DNA from 3 places in the Colwellia sp. PAMC 21821 genome. Region 2 is predicted to be linked to each of the others. Evidence: predicted binding sites of a transcription regulator. Region 2 holds the regulator's gene; each other region holds the start of a gene.
What was found. Region 2 encodes MetJ, which represses methionine synthesis genes. Its sites were predicted from a motif close to TAGACGTCTAGACGTCTA; they were not measured.
Positions count from the first base shown of each region.

Region 1 (5,179 bases), 990 kb from region 2:
ACTTTTATTATCTCGAATAACCATGTTGGTTAATGCTTTTGCGACAAATACGCCAGTGAACATACTGGTGAGAATGCCAAGGCACAAAATAATCGCAAAGCCTTTTACTGGGCCATAACCTATGGTGTATAAAATAATTCCGGTGATCATGGTGGTAATGTTAGCGTCTAAAATGGTCGAAAAGGCACTTTTGTAACCTGTTTCAATGGCGGACAACGCCTGACGACCTCGTCTTAATTCCTCTTTAATTCTTTCAAAAATAAGTACGTTTGCATCAACCGCCATGCCAACAGTAAGGACCAACCCTGCAATCCCAGGTAGCGTTAATACAGCGCCTGGTAATAAGGACATTAGACCAAGTAAGCTCACTAAATTTAGCGCTAAAGCAATATTGGCAATAACACCTAAAGTTCGGTACCAAATAGCCATAAATAAAAGCGTAAAGGCAATACCGATACTCAGCGCTTTAATACCATTATCTATATTGTCAGCGCCAAGTGTTGCTTCAATATTACGCTGCATGACTATAGTTACCGGCGCATTTAATGAACCTGCGCGTAACAACAATGACAACTCTTGCGCCGCTTGTGGGCTCGACATATGGGTGATACTAAATTGAGCGCCTAAGTGTTGAGAAATATTAGCGACATTGATAATTTTACTTTTCTTAACGATTTCATTGTCGCTATTGCGGTGAAATTCAGAAAACACTGTCACCATAGGTTTACCAATATTATCTTTCGAGAAAGTCGACATTTTTTTGCCGCCGATACTGTCTAAGGTTAAGTTTACCAATGGCATGCCCATTTCATCTTGACCTGCACGAGCATTTTTAATGCTACTACCAGAAAAAACCGCTTTGCTATTCAAGCTTAACTTACGGCCGCTGCTATCAGCCATGTGCATAATACCGGCTGTATTTGCATCATCAGCTAGTTGGTAAAAGTCTAATGTCGCGGTAGCACCAATAATACGCTTTGCTTCTTCTGGGTTGTGCACACCAGGTAGCTCAATACGTATTCTATTTTTGCCTTGCTGTTGAGTTATCGCTTCAGTAATGCCTAACTCTTCAATGCGACCGCGCATGGTTTTCAAGGTTTGTTTCATGGTCTCTTGTCTAAATTTAACCTGCGCTTGCGGCGGATAGAGTAGTGTTAGTTTAGTATTGCTAACTTTATTAATGCTAAGTTCTGGCGCGCTTTGAGTAACAGAGCTAAGTAGCTTCTCAACTTTGCTTTGCATAGATGACGGAAAGTTAATATCTATAGAATTGTTTGTCGGCTGAGTTAACGTTATACCGCGAATACGGTTTTCTACACTGAGCGTTTTAATGTCGATCGCGATACCTTTAAGGTGTTCAAATAAGGCTCTTTCGGTGTCTACATCTAATACAAACAGAACGCCACCACTCAAGTCTAAGCCTAGCTTTATGGGTTCCATATTCATTGACTTAAACCATGCTGGTGCATTACTTTCTACTGCGCTGACAACCGCGTAATGATCACCTAACTCCGCTTTTAATAAATTTTTAGCACCTTGCTCATCAGCCTTATTGGCTAAAGTAATGGTAATGCCGCTTGCGTTAGTTGTTATTTTTTCAGCCTCTAGCTGATTACTCAGTAATAACGTGTTTAGTTTTTGCGGTGATGTTTGTTCAAGCTGACTGCTATTGTTAGTTAGCTGAATACTTGCTTTCTCAGGATATAAATTTGTTAGGGCATTAATAATCATAAATATCAGGGTGATAAGAATGACTGCATTTTGCCAGCTAATATATTTTCTGGTGGATTTGTTGCGTGTGTTCATCTTGAAATCTCTACATTTACACTATTTTGAAGCACTGAGCTTAAACAGCTTAATGGATTCAATAAGTGACCGATGGCTTTGCATCAGGTTCTAAAAAGGAAAATAGTCGATTTTGTGTCAGTAATAACGCCAAAAAGAGCATATTACTTGTACATTTTTGATGAACTAACTGTGGTAGGTGGTTCTAGCGTTGTATAAAAAGTTACCGTCTTTCCAGCCGGAAATACGAGATGAAGCTCCTTGATGATTTAATTGTTCAAACCAGTTATTTAATTTTACGGGTGGTGCTAAATTTCTAAATTCTCTTTCACTATTATTAGTTTGAAAAAATTCAATCACGAGTACATAAATTGGTGCCGTTTGCGCTTCTACAGAGAAAGTTGCCGGACTAATACTATTAATGCGAGGCAAGGTAAATAAATCTTGCGAATGCTGAACATCGAACGTTGTATGGGCTTTTTGATCTAGCTGCGTAATATCATTATGTTGTGCAAAGTTATTTTGGTTAAATTTTGAGTATGAGGAGGCATTAGCATTTTGAGCTAAGAGAAATAACACCAATAATATTGTTATATAACGCCACATGTACTTAAGCTTTTTACCATTAATAAGCTTAATGTTAGGTCTTTATTTTATTTTTCAATAGCCAGTGGTGACTTTAAATAAAATAAATATGTGTGAGCTTATTTAATTAATATATTTTGCACTTTTGATGACTCCTTTCAACATTCACCGTGTTAAGGGTGGAGTTATTGCGGTTAGCCCCCATATCAATTTATATCGCAAGTAAAAATCACCAAATTAGCTTTTTAATAGGAGTAGTAATGCAAAACTTGGAACAGCAATTAGATTTTATTTTAGAGTTAGACCGCCTCAAAGCCGTATATCGGCAGGTGATGGTAAAATCGGATAACAATAGACGGGAAAATAGTGCCGAGCATAGTTGGCATATTGCCATGATGGCTCAAACGCTTCATGTCTACGCCGCAGAGCCTGTAAATGTTGCGCGTGTCACCACCATGTTACTGATTCATGACATAGTAGAAATTGATGCTGGTGATACCTTCGCATTTGCAGCAAAAGCCGAACTTGACGCACAAGAAGCGAAAGAGCTTGAGGCCGCAAATCGAATATTTGGATTGTTGCCTAAAGCGCAATATCAAGAAATGTTAACGTTGTGGACAGAGTTTGAAGCAGCCGAAACAAACGATGCTAAATTTGCTAAAGCAATGGATCGGGTATTACCATTATTGCAAAATATGAAAAATGACGGTGGTAGCTGGGTTAAGCATAACGTGAGTAAGTCAGACGTTATTGCTCGTAACAACTTACTGGATGGGTTAGCGCCCAAGTTATGGAGCTATGTTGCAGCTCAAATTGAATTTGCCGTACAAAAAGGGTGGCTTCGCAACGATTAATCTCAACGCCTTAGTAGCTTGCTAATATGTGTAAGCTACTAAAATTTATACTATCTAACTCACTATCTAACTCACTATCTAATTTACTATCTAATTTACTATCGGAATATGTTTTTTTGGTTAACAAACCAACTACGATGTATAAACCGACTACCTAATTTAAATGTGATTATCTTTTAAATTTATGAATATAAGCTGTGGGTTTTGCTCAATTTAATGAGTGCACTCAGGCTTTATATATTGAAAACGAAAACGAAAACGAAAACGAAAACGAAAATAAAACTAAGCTTTTATGGTTAACTTACTTCTTAGCTCCCACCTCTAATCAACAAAAATAGCTTCACAACTTATGCCCGCATGGCTTTAATAAAATTTTCGAGTAATGCCATATATTCTTCTTAATACTATTAATCAAATCGGTATTACTCGATTAGTTAGTTTGCTCAAAGATGAAAGGACTACCATGCTTAAGCCGATCATTTTGCAGCAGGAGTGCGCCTATTTCGGGGGATTTATAGCAGTTACATGAGTTTATTTCGTTTAAAACTCATTATTTTCATCTAAACGTGTCAAAATACTTTAGACGTCTATACGTTTAGAGGTTGACATAGCTAGAAATCCAAGTCACATTATACTGAGATAAAAATTGTAAAGATCAATAGTGTTTTTCAGCTTTATTATATACAGATACCAAGTTAATTAATTACCCGATATTAGGTTAGCAATATGCCCATAAAAATTCCCAATGAATTACCCGCATTAACGATTTTAGACCAAGAAAATATTTTCGTGATGTCTGAACGCCGCGCCGCGGATCAAGAAATTCGCCCTATGGAAGTGGCAATTCTTAACCTAATGCCTAATAAAATTGAAACCGAAGTACAAATTTTGCGTATGTTGGCGAATACGCCACTGCAAATTAATGTTGAATTTGTTCGTATACATGCCAACGTATCTAAAAATACACCGCAAGCGCACTTAGACAATTTCTATCGCTTGTTCGATGATATTAAACATAAACAATACGATGGTTTGCTTATTACAGGTGCGCCGCTAGCGTTATTAGATTATCAACAAGTCACTTTTTGGGATAAAATTTGTGAGGTGTTTGACTGGGCTGAGCAAAACGTTACCTCAACCATGTTTTCTTGTTGGGCCGCCCATGCTGCGCTTTATCATCATTATGGTTTAAAGCGACACTTACGTAAGCAAAAGCTATCAGGTGTATATCACCACCGTTGTTTAAAGCCTGATGAACAGCTTACTCGCGGATTCGATGAAATCTTTAGTGTGCCGCACTCTCGTTATGGCTATATCGACAAGGCTGATTATCTGTCACTTGAGCATATTGAAATATTGGCCGAATCTGATGTTGCTGGGGTTTATTTAGCAGCAAGTAAAAATAAACAGCAAGTTTATTTAACAGGTCACCCAGAATACGACGCAAGCACACTCAGCGAAGAATACTTTCGAGATATTGCGGCCGGGGGCGATGTTACAATACCTAACAATTACTTTACCGATGATGACCCAGAAAAAGAAGCGATAAACATGTGGCGCAGCCATGGCAGTTTACTTTACACCAACTGGTTAAACTATTACGTTTATCAAATTACGCCGTATCAATTAGATGCAAACCATATTAAAGCAATTCACCCAGGGAAATCTCGTGTCTAAGCAATCAAATTCTCAGTCAAACTATCAATCAAACTCTCAATCAAGGACTCCAGTGCTGAAATCTGCTTCTTATGGCCTTTTACAAGCGCAGTTAGATAAGCGTATTTTAATTTTAGATGGCGCTATGGGCACCATGATCCAAGCGTATAAGTTTGAAGAGCAAGACTATCGCGGCGAACAATTTTCTGACTGGCATAGCGATGTTAAAGGCAACAACGACATGTTGGTGCTAACGCAGCCTGACGTTATTAAAGCGATTCACCGTGAGTATTTAGTTG
Region 1 is NZ_CP014943.1:3,331,249-3,336,427, forward strand. Features, by position in the region: partial or broken gene secD (protein translocase subunit SecD) at 28-1,806, opposite strand; gene A3Q33_RS14135 (hypothetical protein) at 1,972-2,391, opposite strand; gene A3Q33_RS14140 (HD domain-containing protein) at 2,631-3,224, shown strand; gene A3Q33_RS14145 (homoserine O-succinyltransferase) at 3,951-4,901, shown strand; gene metH (methionine synthase) at 4,954-5,179, shown strand, end outside.
Region 1: the regulator MetJ is predicted to act here: its motif matches at 3,805-3,822, upstream of A3Q33_RS14145 (homoserine O-succinyltransferase).

Region 2 (5,179 bases):
TTCTGGGTGCTATTTTTTGCTGTTTGTACATACGGCAATGCCGGTTGGTTACGTGAAAAAATGTGTATTTACATGTGCCCGTATTCACGCTTTCAATCAGCTATGTTCGATAAAAATACCCTACTAGTTGCTTATGATAAAATGCGTGGTGAAAACCGCGGTGCGCGTAAACGTAACCAACAGCCAAAAGACCTAGGTTTGGGCGATTGTGTGGACTGTAACCTGTGTGTGGAAGTGTGCCCAGTGGGTATTGATATTCGTAATGGCTTGCAATACGAGTGTATTAACTGCGGTGCTTGTATTGATGCCTGTGATCAAACCATGAGCAAGTTTAATTACGCCAAGGGTTTAATCAGCTATACCAGTGAAAATGCACTCCAAGGTACCAAGGTTCAATTACTACGACCTAAAATTATCGGCTATGGTGTGATGTCGTTATTAGCGATGGCGTATATGATTTTTACTATTCAAGTGCGGGTGCCGATTGAGTTTTCTATTTTACGGGACCGTGGCACGTTATTTCAGCTCGATTTTCAAGATAACGTGACGAATAGTTACTTATTGAAAATTACTAATAAATCAAAAGTTGATCGGCAATTTAAGATCACGGTTTTGGAAAAAGTTGTGAGTTTAAGTGTTGACGGCAACGTGATGATCAAAGCCGGGGAAATCGCCAGTGTGCCTGTACATTTTACGATGACCCCGGAAAACATCAGCCAACAAATTACGCCAGTGACTCTGACTGTTGCCGTTGATAATATGCCGGATATTAAGGTTGTTAAACCAACCAAGTTTTTTTCAAATTAATTAACTAGTGGCTCGTTATGATGAAAAAAGACCTCAACGTGAGGTCTTTTTTAATTAAATCATGCAAAGTTAATTACGAAGAAAAAAATACGCTAGAATGGCGTTACTTGGACTATGAGTAGAGAAAATGAATAAAGAACAAAGCATGACTAAACCAATCAAACAAAGCATATCGAATATTGCACTCGTGGTCGAAGATTACGACGATGCGATTGAATTTTATACCAAAAAATTAAATTTTGAGCTCATTGAAGATACTGACTTAGGCGCTGGCAAACGTTGGGTACAAATATCTCCTCCAAATTCAGTTGGCACTAATCTCCTGCTGGCTAAAGCCAGTAATGCTCAGCAACAACAATCAGTCGGCAACCAAGCGGGTGGGCGAGTATTTTTGTTTCTACAAACTAATGATTTTTGGCGTGATTATGAAGCGATGAAAAGCCAAGGCGTTGAGTTTACTGAAGAACCCCGTATTGAAGCATATGGCACAGTAGTTGTATTTAAAGACTTGTATGGCACTAAATGGGATTTACTGCAGTTGAATAATGCTGGCGGGTAATGGCTGATAAAGTATTAGCTTTATTGATTGAAACTACGCAATATTAAATAACGGACCAGAGCTTATACCAAATGTAATAAGTTATTGACCAATTTTAAGCGAGGATAAATTGTTCAAGAATACATGTTTATTGTTCCAGACTAAACATAAGTACCTGCATCCCTGCAGGCAAGGCGTTTGATTGATTAGGGCATGGATGCCCGTAAGTAGAACAATGCAGGAGCAATTGTCGAGTAATAGCGGGCGTGTGTGATTGAAAACAACGCAGTTATTGACGATTTAAACCGCCTTAAAATGATCGATTATTTATTTCAATTGGTATTAGTGGCAAAACTGTAGATCTACATCCATAATAGATTAAATTTTATACTTTAAGAATGGTCGCAGCATGGAAGCAAATATAAAAATCAACACCGTTATACGTATTTTAGGTGGGTTAGTCTCAGTGCTATTTTTATTCACGGTTTATATTTCATTGTTTTCAAATGGTAAAATGGCTGTAGATATGGGGATTTCTGGTTTTATTTTTATACTACTTGTAGCCCCTGTCTGCATTTATGGTTACATTTCAGGTAAAATATTAGATAAGCTGCCAACTAATTTAGTCGATGTCATTAAGGGAAAGATATTGAGAGATAAGGATTAAGACTAAGTATATAAATACCTAATTGACTCATTTAAAATGGGCTCAACAATTTTTTGGAATAAAAAAGGCGCATTAAGCGCCTTTTGTCATTGATAAACCCAGTGTTTAATTACCCGATTAATCTTCTGTTTCTTCTTCAATTTCTGTTTCGTACTCGCTAAAATCCGTTACACCTTGGGCTTCTAAGGCTCTACGTACACTGGCGGGTAATTTTTGTGTGTTGTCTTTTGCTAAGTCACTATCGTCTGGCAAAGGCTGGCCAGTAAAAGCATGTAAAAATGCTTCACATAATAGTTCACTGTTGGTCGCATGACGCAAGTTATTGACTTGTCGACGTGTACGTTCATCAGTGAGCACTTTTAAAACACGTAAAGGGATAGACACGGTGATCTTTTTTACTTGTTCACTTTTCTTCCCGTGTTCGGCGTATGGGTTAAGATACTCGCCATTCCACTCTGCCATGAATATTCCTCAAACTTAAATGATTACGAAAAACTTATATTTAGCTTGTCTGGTATACCAGTTAGCGATAAGTTTATTCTTACTAGTTGATTTTACTGGTTGTGGGGCGTGAGTCAATAACGAATGTGTAGAAGTTTAGATGTCTAAAGTTCTTGACCCCAGAACTTAAACCATTTAGATTGATAGACGTCCAAACATCTAAATAGAAAAGTACCAATACTGGAGTACACATGAGCGAGAAAAAATTTGCCACTACCGCTGTTCGAGCGGGCATTAATAGTGACCAACAACACGGTGCTGTTATTCCAGCTATTCACCTTTCAAGTACTTATGCATTGAAAGGTTTTAATGAAAAACGTCAATTTGATTATTCACGTACCGGTAACCCAACACGCGCCACTTTTGCGCAAGCTATTGCAGAGTTAGAGCAAGGGGCTTTAGGTATTGTTACCAGTACGGGTATGTCAGCAGTACATCTTATTTGCCAATTACTGAGCCCGAAAGATACGGTTGTTATTCCACATGATTGTTACGGAGGTAGTTTTCGCTTATTTACCCATTTGGCAAAACGCGAGCTGTTTAATTTAGTGGTGGTTGACCAAAACGATCAAGCGGACTTATCACAAGCTTTGGCGAAAAAACCTAAATTAGTATTAATTGAATCGCCGAGCAACCCTTTGCTGAGGTTGGTAGATATAGCGGCCATAACAGAACAAGCCCATAGCGTGGGGGCATTAGTTGCGGTGGATAACACCTTTTTATCACCTGTTTTACAGCAGCCACTTTTACTGGGCGCCGATATCGTTTTTCACTCTACAACTAAATACATTAATGGACATAGCGATGTGGTTGGTGGTGTTTTAGTTACCAAAGAACTAGCGTTAGGTGAAGAACTTGCTTGGTGGGCAAATTGTATTGGCATTACAGGTTCAGCGTTTGATAGCTTCTTAGCGTTACGTGGTTTGAAAACATTGCCGATCAGAATGAAGCAGCATCAAATAAACGCTAATGCGGTCGCCGCATTTTTGCAGAAACATTCGGCTGTTGAAAAAGTTTATTTTCCAGGCTTAGCTGATCACCCACAACATGCTTTGGCTCAAAAACAGCAACATGACTTTGGTGCCATGATGAGCTTTGAACTTAAAGGTGGTGTTGAAGCCGTTAAAGTCTTGTTCGATAAACTAGAATTTTTCACCTTGGCACAATCATTAGGCGGTGTTGAAAGCTTAATCAGTCATCCATCGACCATGACCCATGCCGGGATGGAAATCGAAGCCCAATTGGCTGCCGGTATTACCCAGTCATTAGTTCGAATTTCAGTAGGTATTGAAGATATAGATGACATGCTTGCTGACCTTTCTCAAGCGCTTGATGCAAGCCAACTGTAATTCAGTTTGATGCGGTGCTTAGTCTTACTCATTCGCAAGAAGGAGACTAAGCACAAAGTAAATTTTTAAATCGGGCTGATAAATACAGTGGCCCTTGGTAATAAAATGATTGATTCTAATGCAGCGGTAACGCTCAGCCCTTCAAAAAATAAATTGGTCAAAGTTGGCTGCAATGTTCATAAGTTTGGTGGCAGCAGTTTAGCGACAAGTGCATGCGTTGAACGTGTGGTTGAAATTATTCGTCAGCATTGCCAGCTAAATGACATTATTGTGGTGTCTGCCAATGGTAATACGACTGATGCATTATTTAAACTTTATCAAATTGCCGTTGAACTCCAAGAAGTTACCTTGCTTAGTCCTGAAAAAGCAGGGGCGAGTAAAGAAGTAAGTTCCTTAAATATGCCGTTACTTGAGGCTATTGCAGCACTAGAGACTGCACAGGCAGCGTTAATTGATGAGCTATTAAATGCCAGTAGCGCCGCGAGATTAAAAAGCTTACTGAGTGACAACATTGGCCAAATATCAGCAAACTTACTGAGTGATCCTGTGAGTTATGAAAATGACTTATTAGCTTTTGGTGAGGTTTGGTCAGCAAGATTGTTATCGTCAGTATTGAGTGAAAGTGTTTGCCCTAGCTATATGTTAGATGCGAGAGATTTTCTCTTACTAGAGGATGAAAAAAATTGCGCTATTGACTATAGCACGAGTGAAAAAGGCTTTGCGAAGCGTAGACAACAAGAAAAATTGGTCATAGTAACTGGCTATATTGCGCGGAATAAACAACAGCAAGCTTGTACTTTGGGCCGTAATGGCAGTGATTACTCAGCAACCATAATGGCAGCATTGTCTGGTGCGCGTAACGTAACGCTTTGGACCGATGTTGATGGTATTTACAGTGCCGACCCACGTATTGTGCCGTCTGCGAGAAAGTTGCACCGCCTTCCGAATGCAGTTGCCAATGAACTTGGCCGCTTAGGCAACCCTGTACTGCACGCAAAAACCTTACAACCATTAACCAATCATAATACCCATTTGCATGTTGCCAGCAGTTTTGCCCCCGATATTAGCGGTAGTGAAATAGGTAAGTTTGGCCAAATAGCAAAACAAGAGCTGTCAGTCACCAGTTTGAACGATTTAATATTAGCAAAATCGACCAGTTTCTTAGCTAAGTCAGGAGAGTTAGCGGTGACTGAGTTCTCACCGATTTGTTCTAACCTTGACGAAGGCTACATAGTTGTAACGCAGGAGCAGCAAAAGTCGGTTAGCCAATGGCTAGCAAGCCATGACACTGAAGTCACTTTTAAGCCCGTGGCGATT
Region 2 is NZ_CP014943.1:2,344,465-2,349,643, forward strand. Features, by position in the region: gene ccoG (cytochrome c oxidase accessory protein CcoG) at 1-807, shown strand, start outside; gene A3Q33_RS10035 (VOC family protein) at 953-1,366, shown strand; gene A3Q33_RS10040 (hypothetical protein) at 1,755-2,012, shown strand; gene metJ (met regulon transcriptional regulator MetJ) at 2,130-2,474, opposite strand; gene metB (cystathionine gamma-synthase) at 2,705-3,862, shown strand; gene metL (bifunctional aspartate kinase/homoserine dehydrogenase II) at 3,968-5,179, shown strand, end outside.

Region 3 (5,179 bases), 2.2 Mb from region 2:
GGTGGTGGCTGGGAATATTTTATCCGCAAAGATAGAAATCTCGTTAATGAATTTATTGAGTCAGGCTTTCATTATATTGATAAATATAGCGAAATAAACAGTATCCCTAAGAATACGCCGGTATTAGGTTTATTTGATCATACTAATTTACCTTGGGCATTAGATGACACCAACAAGCACCGTTTATCGCTAATGACGAAAGCTGCAACAAAACAGTTAGAAAACAAAGATGGTTTTTTTATGTTAGTTGAGGGTAGCCAAATTGATTATGGCGGACACGCTAGAGATATTGCAGCTGCCATGGCAGAAATGGACGATTTAGCAAAAACCATTGAATATCTTGAGACCTATGTTGCAGAAAATCCAGATACCTTAGTAGTGATCACAGCCGATCATAGCACTGGTGGCTTAACTATCGGTAAAAAAACTGAACGTTCAGATCCTAACATTAATAGTAAGTACCTATGGAAACCTGAGTTTTTAAGAAGCATGACAATGTCACCAAAGACAATAGCGCTGAAATTCACTGATGAGGACTTAACCTTGGCTCAAGTGAATGGCTTACTGTCATTCGACATATCGTCTCAGGACTTAAATAATTTACAGCAAGCAAAACTCAGTGACAAAGATATCGTTAAACAATTTAGTTTATTATCTGCTGCCGATAAAAAAGGCAAAAGAACCCCTAAAAATTACCAGTCAGTACTGAATGTAATTACGAAAATAATTGATATGAAAACAAATACCGGTTGGGGTTCTATTAGTCCATCGGGCACGCATACAGGTATTGATGTGCCAGTATTTGCCTTTGGTAAAGGCAGTGAAATGTTTAACGGCTTTCAAGATAACACCGATATCGCCAAGAAAATTTTCACGCTGTTAGGTAAAAAATAACACTGTTTACCGAACGTTCTATTGGAACTTGTATTTTGTATAATGTAGTCGAAAAAATGTAAAACAAAAAAGCGCCGAGTAATTTACTCGGCGTTTTTCATCTATTGGCTTTAAAGTAAGTCACCTAAAAAGTAAGTCACCTAAAAAAGTAAGTCAACTAAGCTTGTTAATCTATGACGATAATGCAGCATTAAAGCGGGCGAAGCCTTGCTCCAAGTCGGCAATTAAATCATCAACATTTTCCAAACCAACATGTAAGCGAATCAACGGAAACTCATACTGCCAAGTTGTGGCAGTACGCATGCTGTTAACATTTGAAATACCTAAAATAAGACTTTCAAATCCACCCCACGAATAGCCCATTTTAAAATGTTCTAAACCATCTAAAAGTGCAGTTAACGCAGCCTGATTACCTTTGTTTAATACAAAAGAAAACAAACCATTTGAGCCACTGAAATCACGTTTGAATTCTTCATGACCGGGGCAAGAAGGCAATGCCGGGTGTAAAATAGTTTCTACTTCAGGGCGTGATGACAACCAATCAGCAATTTTCAGTGCACTAGCTTGATGCTGCTGCAAACGCACACTTAAGGTTCTAATACCCCGCATGGCAAGGTATAAATCATCAGGCGATGTACATTGTCCCATGATATAGCTGCTTTCACGTAATTGTGGCCAATATTCAGCGGTTGCTGTTGCCGTGCCTAACATAACATCAGAATGACCAACAATGTATTTTGTGGCGGCTTGAATTGATACATCAACACCGTAATCAAAAGGTTGAAAGTTTACGCCCGCTGACCACGTGTTATCTAACATTACAATACAATCATGGCGGTGTGCCACTTCAGCAATGGCAGGTACGTCTTGCACTTCCATGGTAATAGAACCAGGAGATTCAAGAAAAACCACGCGCGTATTAGCTTTAATTAAAGACTCAATACCTTTCCCTATCATGGGATCATAGTAGGTTGTTTCAATGCCCAACTTAGCTAAAATTTTATCGCAATAATCGCGCGTTGGTTCGTAGGTACTATCAACCATGAGTATGTGATCGCCAGTTTTAACAAACGCCAAAATAGCATTAGTAATCGCCGCAGTACCCGACGGATATATTGCACACCCTGCTCCGCCTTCTAAGTCGGTCATGGCATCGCTAAAAGCAAATGACGTTGACGTACCACGCCTGCCATAAAACAAAACCTGATTAGTTTTATTTGCAGTGGCATGCTTCATCTCTTTAACAGAATTAAACACTACCGTAGATGCACGTTCTACAGGTGGGTTAACAACACCACGAGTCCATTGGCTTTTTCGGCCAGCATTAATGAGTTTGGTTTCTTTTTTCATGTCTGGGTTACATTCCATGGTTATAGTTTTGGCGCATCGCTTGGTTTAGAACCTAATGCTTTGAAATCAAGCAAGAACTGAAAATTTATCAAGCGAATAATTGATCTTTTCACGTTAACGTTCGAAAATAATTATAGCTATCTAGCCATCTATAATATTTATATCGTGAATCAGCTAAAGAAGCACGCTTTATTTGTCATAACTTCTGTCATAACTTATATAAAAACATAAACGCCTTAATTATTAAGCACAGCAGAATCACTTTATATAACTGAATACTATTATTTTTCTAACAGTTCTAGCAGTTCTAACAGTTCTAACGTTAAAACAAATTCATCTGACTGTTCGTGATCTCGTCAAAACTGGTATTAATAAAAGGCAAAATTGCATCTGCTACCGCCAACAACTGACGATCAATGTAAAATTGATAATCTAAAGCGGCGCTCTGACACCCCTTAGCTTGTGGACCATTGACGGTCATCACATATTCAATCCAGCCTTTATTTTGATATTTAAGTGGCTTGCCCTGCTGCTTGTATATTTCATCGGCTAATCTTGCAGCGCGCACATGTGGCGGCACATTTTTAACATACAGCTCCAATTTTCTGCGCAAACGCTTACGGTAATAGAGTAATTCATCGTGTTTTCCCGCTAAGGTATCAGCAACCATTTGCTTTACGTATTCCACAACCGGTTCGTTATTAAATATTTTCCAGTACAAAGTACGTTGAAACTGTTTCGCCAATTCAGTCCAATCGGTTCGAACACTTTCTAAGCCTTTAAAAATTAATTGCTGCTCTTCACCTTTTTGCACCAGCCCAGCATAACGCTTTTTTGTGCCTACATCTTGCCCACGAATGGTTGGCATTAAGAACTTAAGAAAGTGGGTTTCAAATTCAATTTCAAGCTCGCTAACAATATTAAACTGGTCTTTGAGCAATGCATGCCATTTTTGATTAATGTATTCTTGTAACGTTTTACCCAGTGCCCTGCTGTTTTCTTCGCTTTGTTCATCACCCACATGCACAAAAATAGAATCTGTATCACCGTAGATCACTTGGTAACCCTTCGCTTCTATCCATAATTTAGTGGTTTTTAAAATACTGTGACTACGTTTAGTAATAGAACCAGATAAACGGGGATCGAAGAATCGACAACCTGTTGAGCCTAAAACACCGTAAAATGAATTCATGATAATTTTTATTGCCTGCGATAAGGCGGCATTTTTATCTTTTTTCGCGATATCACGCTCTTTCCATAGCTCAGTGATAATACCAGGTAAAAAATGCTGTTCTCTGGAGAAATAAGCACCATCAAAGCCCTCTATTGCTGTTTCTGGAGACTTTAACCCTTCTATCAAACCCATGGGGTCAATATTAAAACTGCGTATAATACTGGGGTATAGGCTTTTAAAATCTAACACCAACACATTTTGGTAAAGACCTGGAATAGAGTCCATGACAAAACCGCCCGGTGATTCAAAGCCTTGATCGCCATCGCCCATGTTAGGCGCGACATAACCACTGCGATGTAATTTTGGCAGGTATAAATTAGTAAAAGCCGCTACTGAACCTCCAAATCTATCAATGGATAAACCGGTTAATTGCGCCCTGAGCATAGCGAATTCTAATAATTGAGTATGCTTAAAAATCAGGATAACTAAACGACAATCTTCTAAATTGTAAGCCGCCAGTGCGGTTTTATCGTGGTGAAAGTTATCGGTTATTTCCTGTAGTCGGTTATCTACATCATCAACTTTTTTACCAATACCAAGCAATGTATTCGCGACATTATCAAGTGAAAAACTCGGAAAATTGTAAGTAGCGGTTTTTAATAAATCAATACCATCGAGTATCACACGGCCATTAATTTCAATAAATTGCTGGTCACTGGCTTGGTTTTTTCGCCAATAAGGTGTTCTGCCATCGCGACCAATGGCAAACTTAATCCCATGTAAATCGTAGCGTTTCTGTAATAAATCAAAATCAAAATTGATCACATTCCAGCCAATAATAATATCGGGGTCGTGCTGTGAGAACCAAGCTAGTAAACTGACAAGTAATGCTCGCTCATCAGCTTGCCATGCAATATCAATAGCACCTTTTTTGCCTTGCTCGCGCGCTATTTCTTGCTCATTGGCAATCATCAGTACTTGCTGACAATGGTCGCTATATAAACCGATAGAATATAATTCACCCGACATTGAGCACTCTATATCGAGCGATACGGTCGACAATGTAATGTCGGTTTGCTGTGCTTTATCAATGGGTTTACATCTAGCTTGCTCATAGCGCCTATAGTCTTTACTTTGCACAGACATTAAAGGTGCTTGTCGACCGACAAAGGTCATGTCTGCGGTAATAAAACGCTCCATTAAAAAGCGATCATCCGGTCGAATGTCATCTTCGTAACATTTAACCCCCTTTTGCTTAAGGGCTTCTCGCGCTTGGTAAAACTCTCGCAAGCTTAAAAAATAGAGTGCAGCAACATTCGCTTGGTTAAATGCTTTTAGTGCTAGCGGTTTTATTTCGTCTACTTTAATGCCTTGTTTCGCCAAAATATCGTTAGCATGATTAACATCACTGACCTCAACAAAAAAAACTGCCCGTTCGTTATCAATAACCAACTGTACCGGACCTTGCGGCGTTTTCAGCCATAAGGTTATTTCTAAACGATTATTGCGATCGCTAGCGCTGCGGGTCAAAAGAAATCCGCGCGTGCCAGCTAGCGATGGTGCTAATTCTGGAAATTGTTCAGGAAAATGTTGCATTAAGTGTTCTAATTATTCATAACAAACTGTTAATATATACAGCAGTGTAAATCATCTATTGTCGATAGGAAACTACAGCCGCGATGTTAAGCGATAAAATTAAGCAAGTGATAAGAACCTCCTACAAAGCCATAGGTGAAAACCTGACCAACTTTAACCCGCGAA
Region 3 is NZ_CP014943.1:4,532,523-4,537,701, forward strand. Features, by position in the region: gene A3Q33_RS18930 (alkaline phosphatase) at 1-894, shown strand, start outside; gene A3Q33_RS18935 (cystathionine beta-lyase) at 1,066-2,244, opposite strand; gene A3Q33_RS18940 (DNA polymerase II) at 2,567-5,014, opposite strand; gene dinG (ATP-dependent DNA helicase DinG) at 5,098-5,179, shown strand, end outside.
Region 3: the regulator MetJ is predicted to act here: its motif matches at 2,379-2,396, upstream of A3Q33_RS18935 (cystathionine beta-lyase).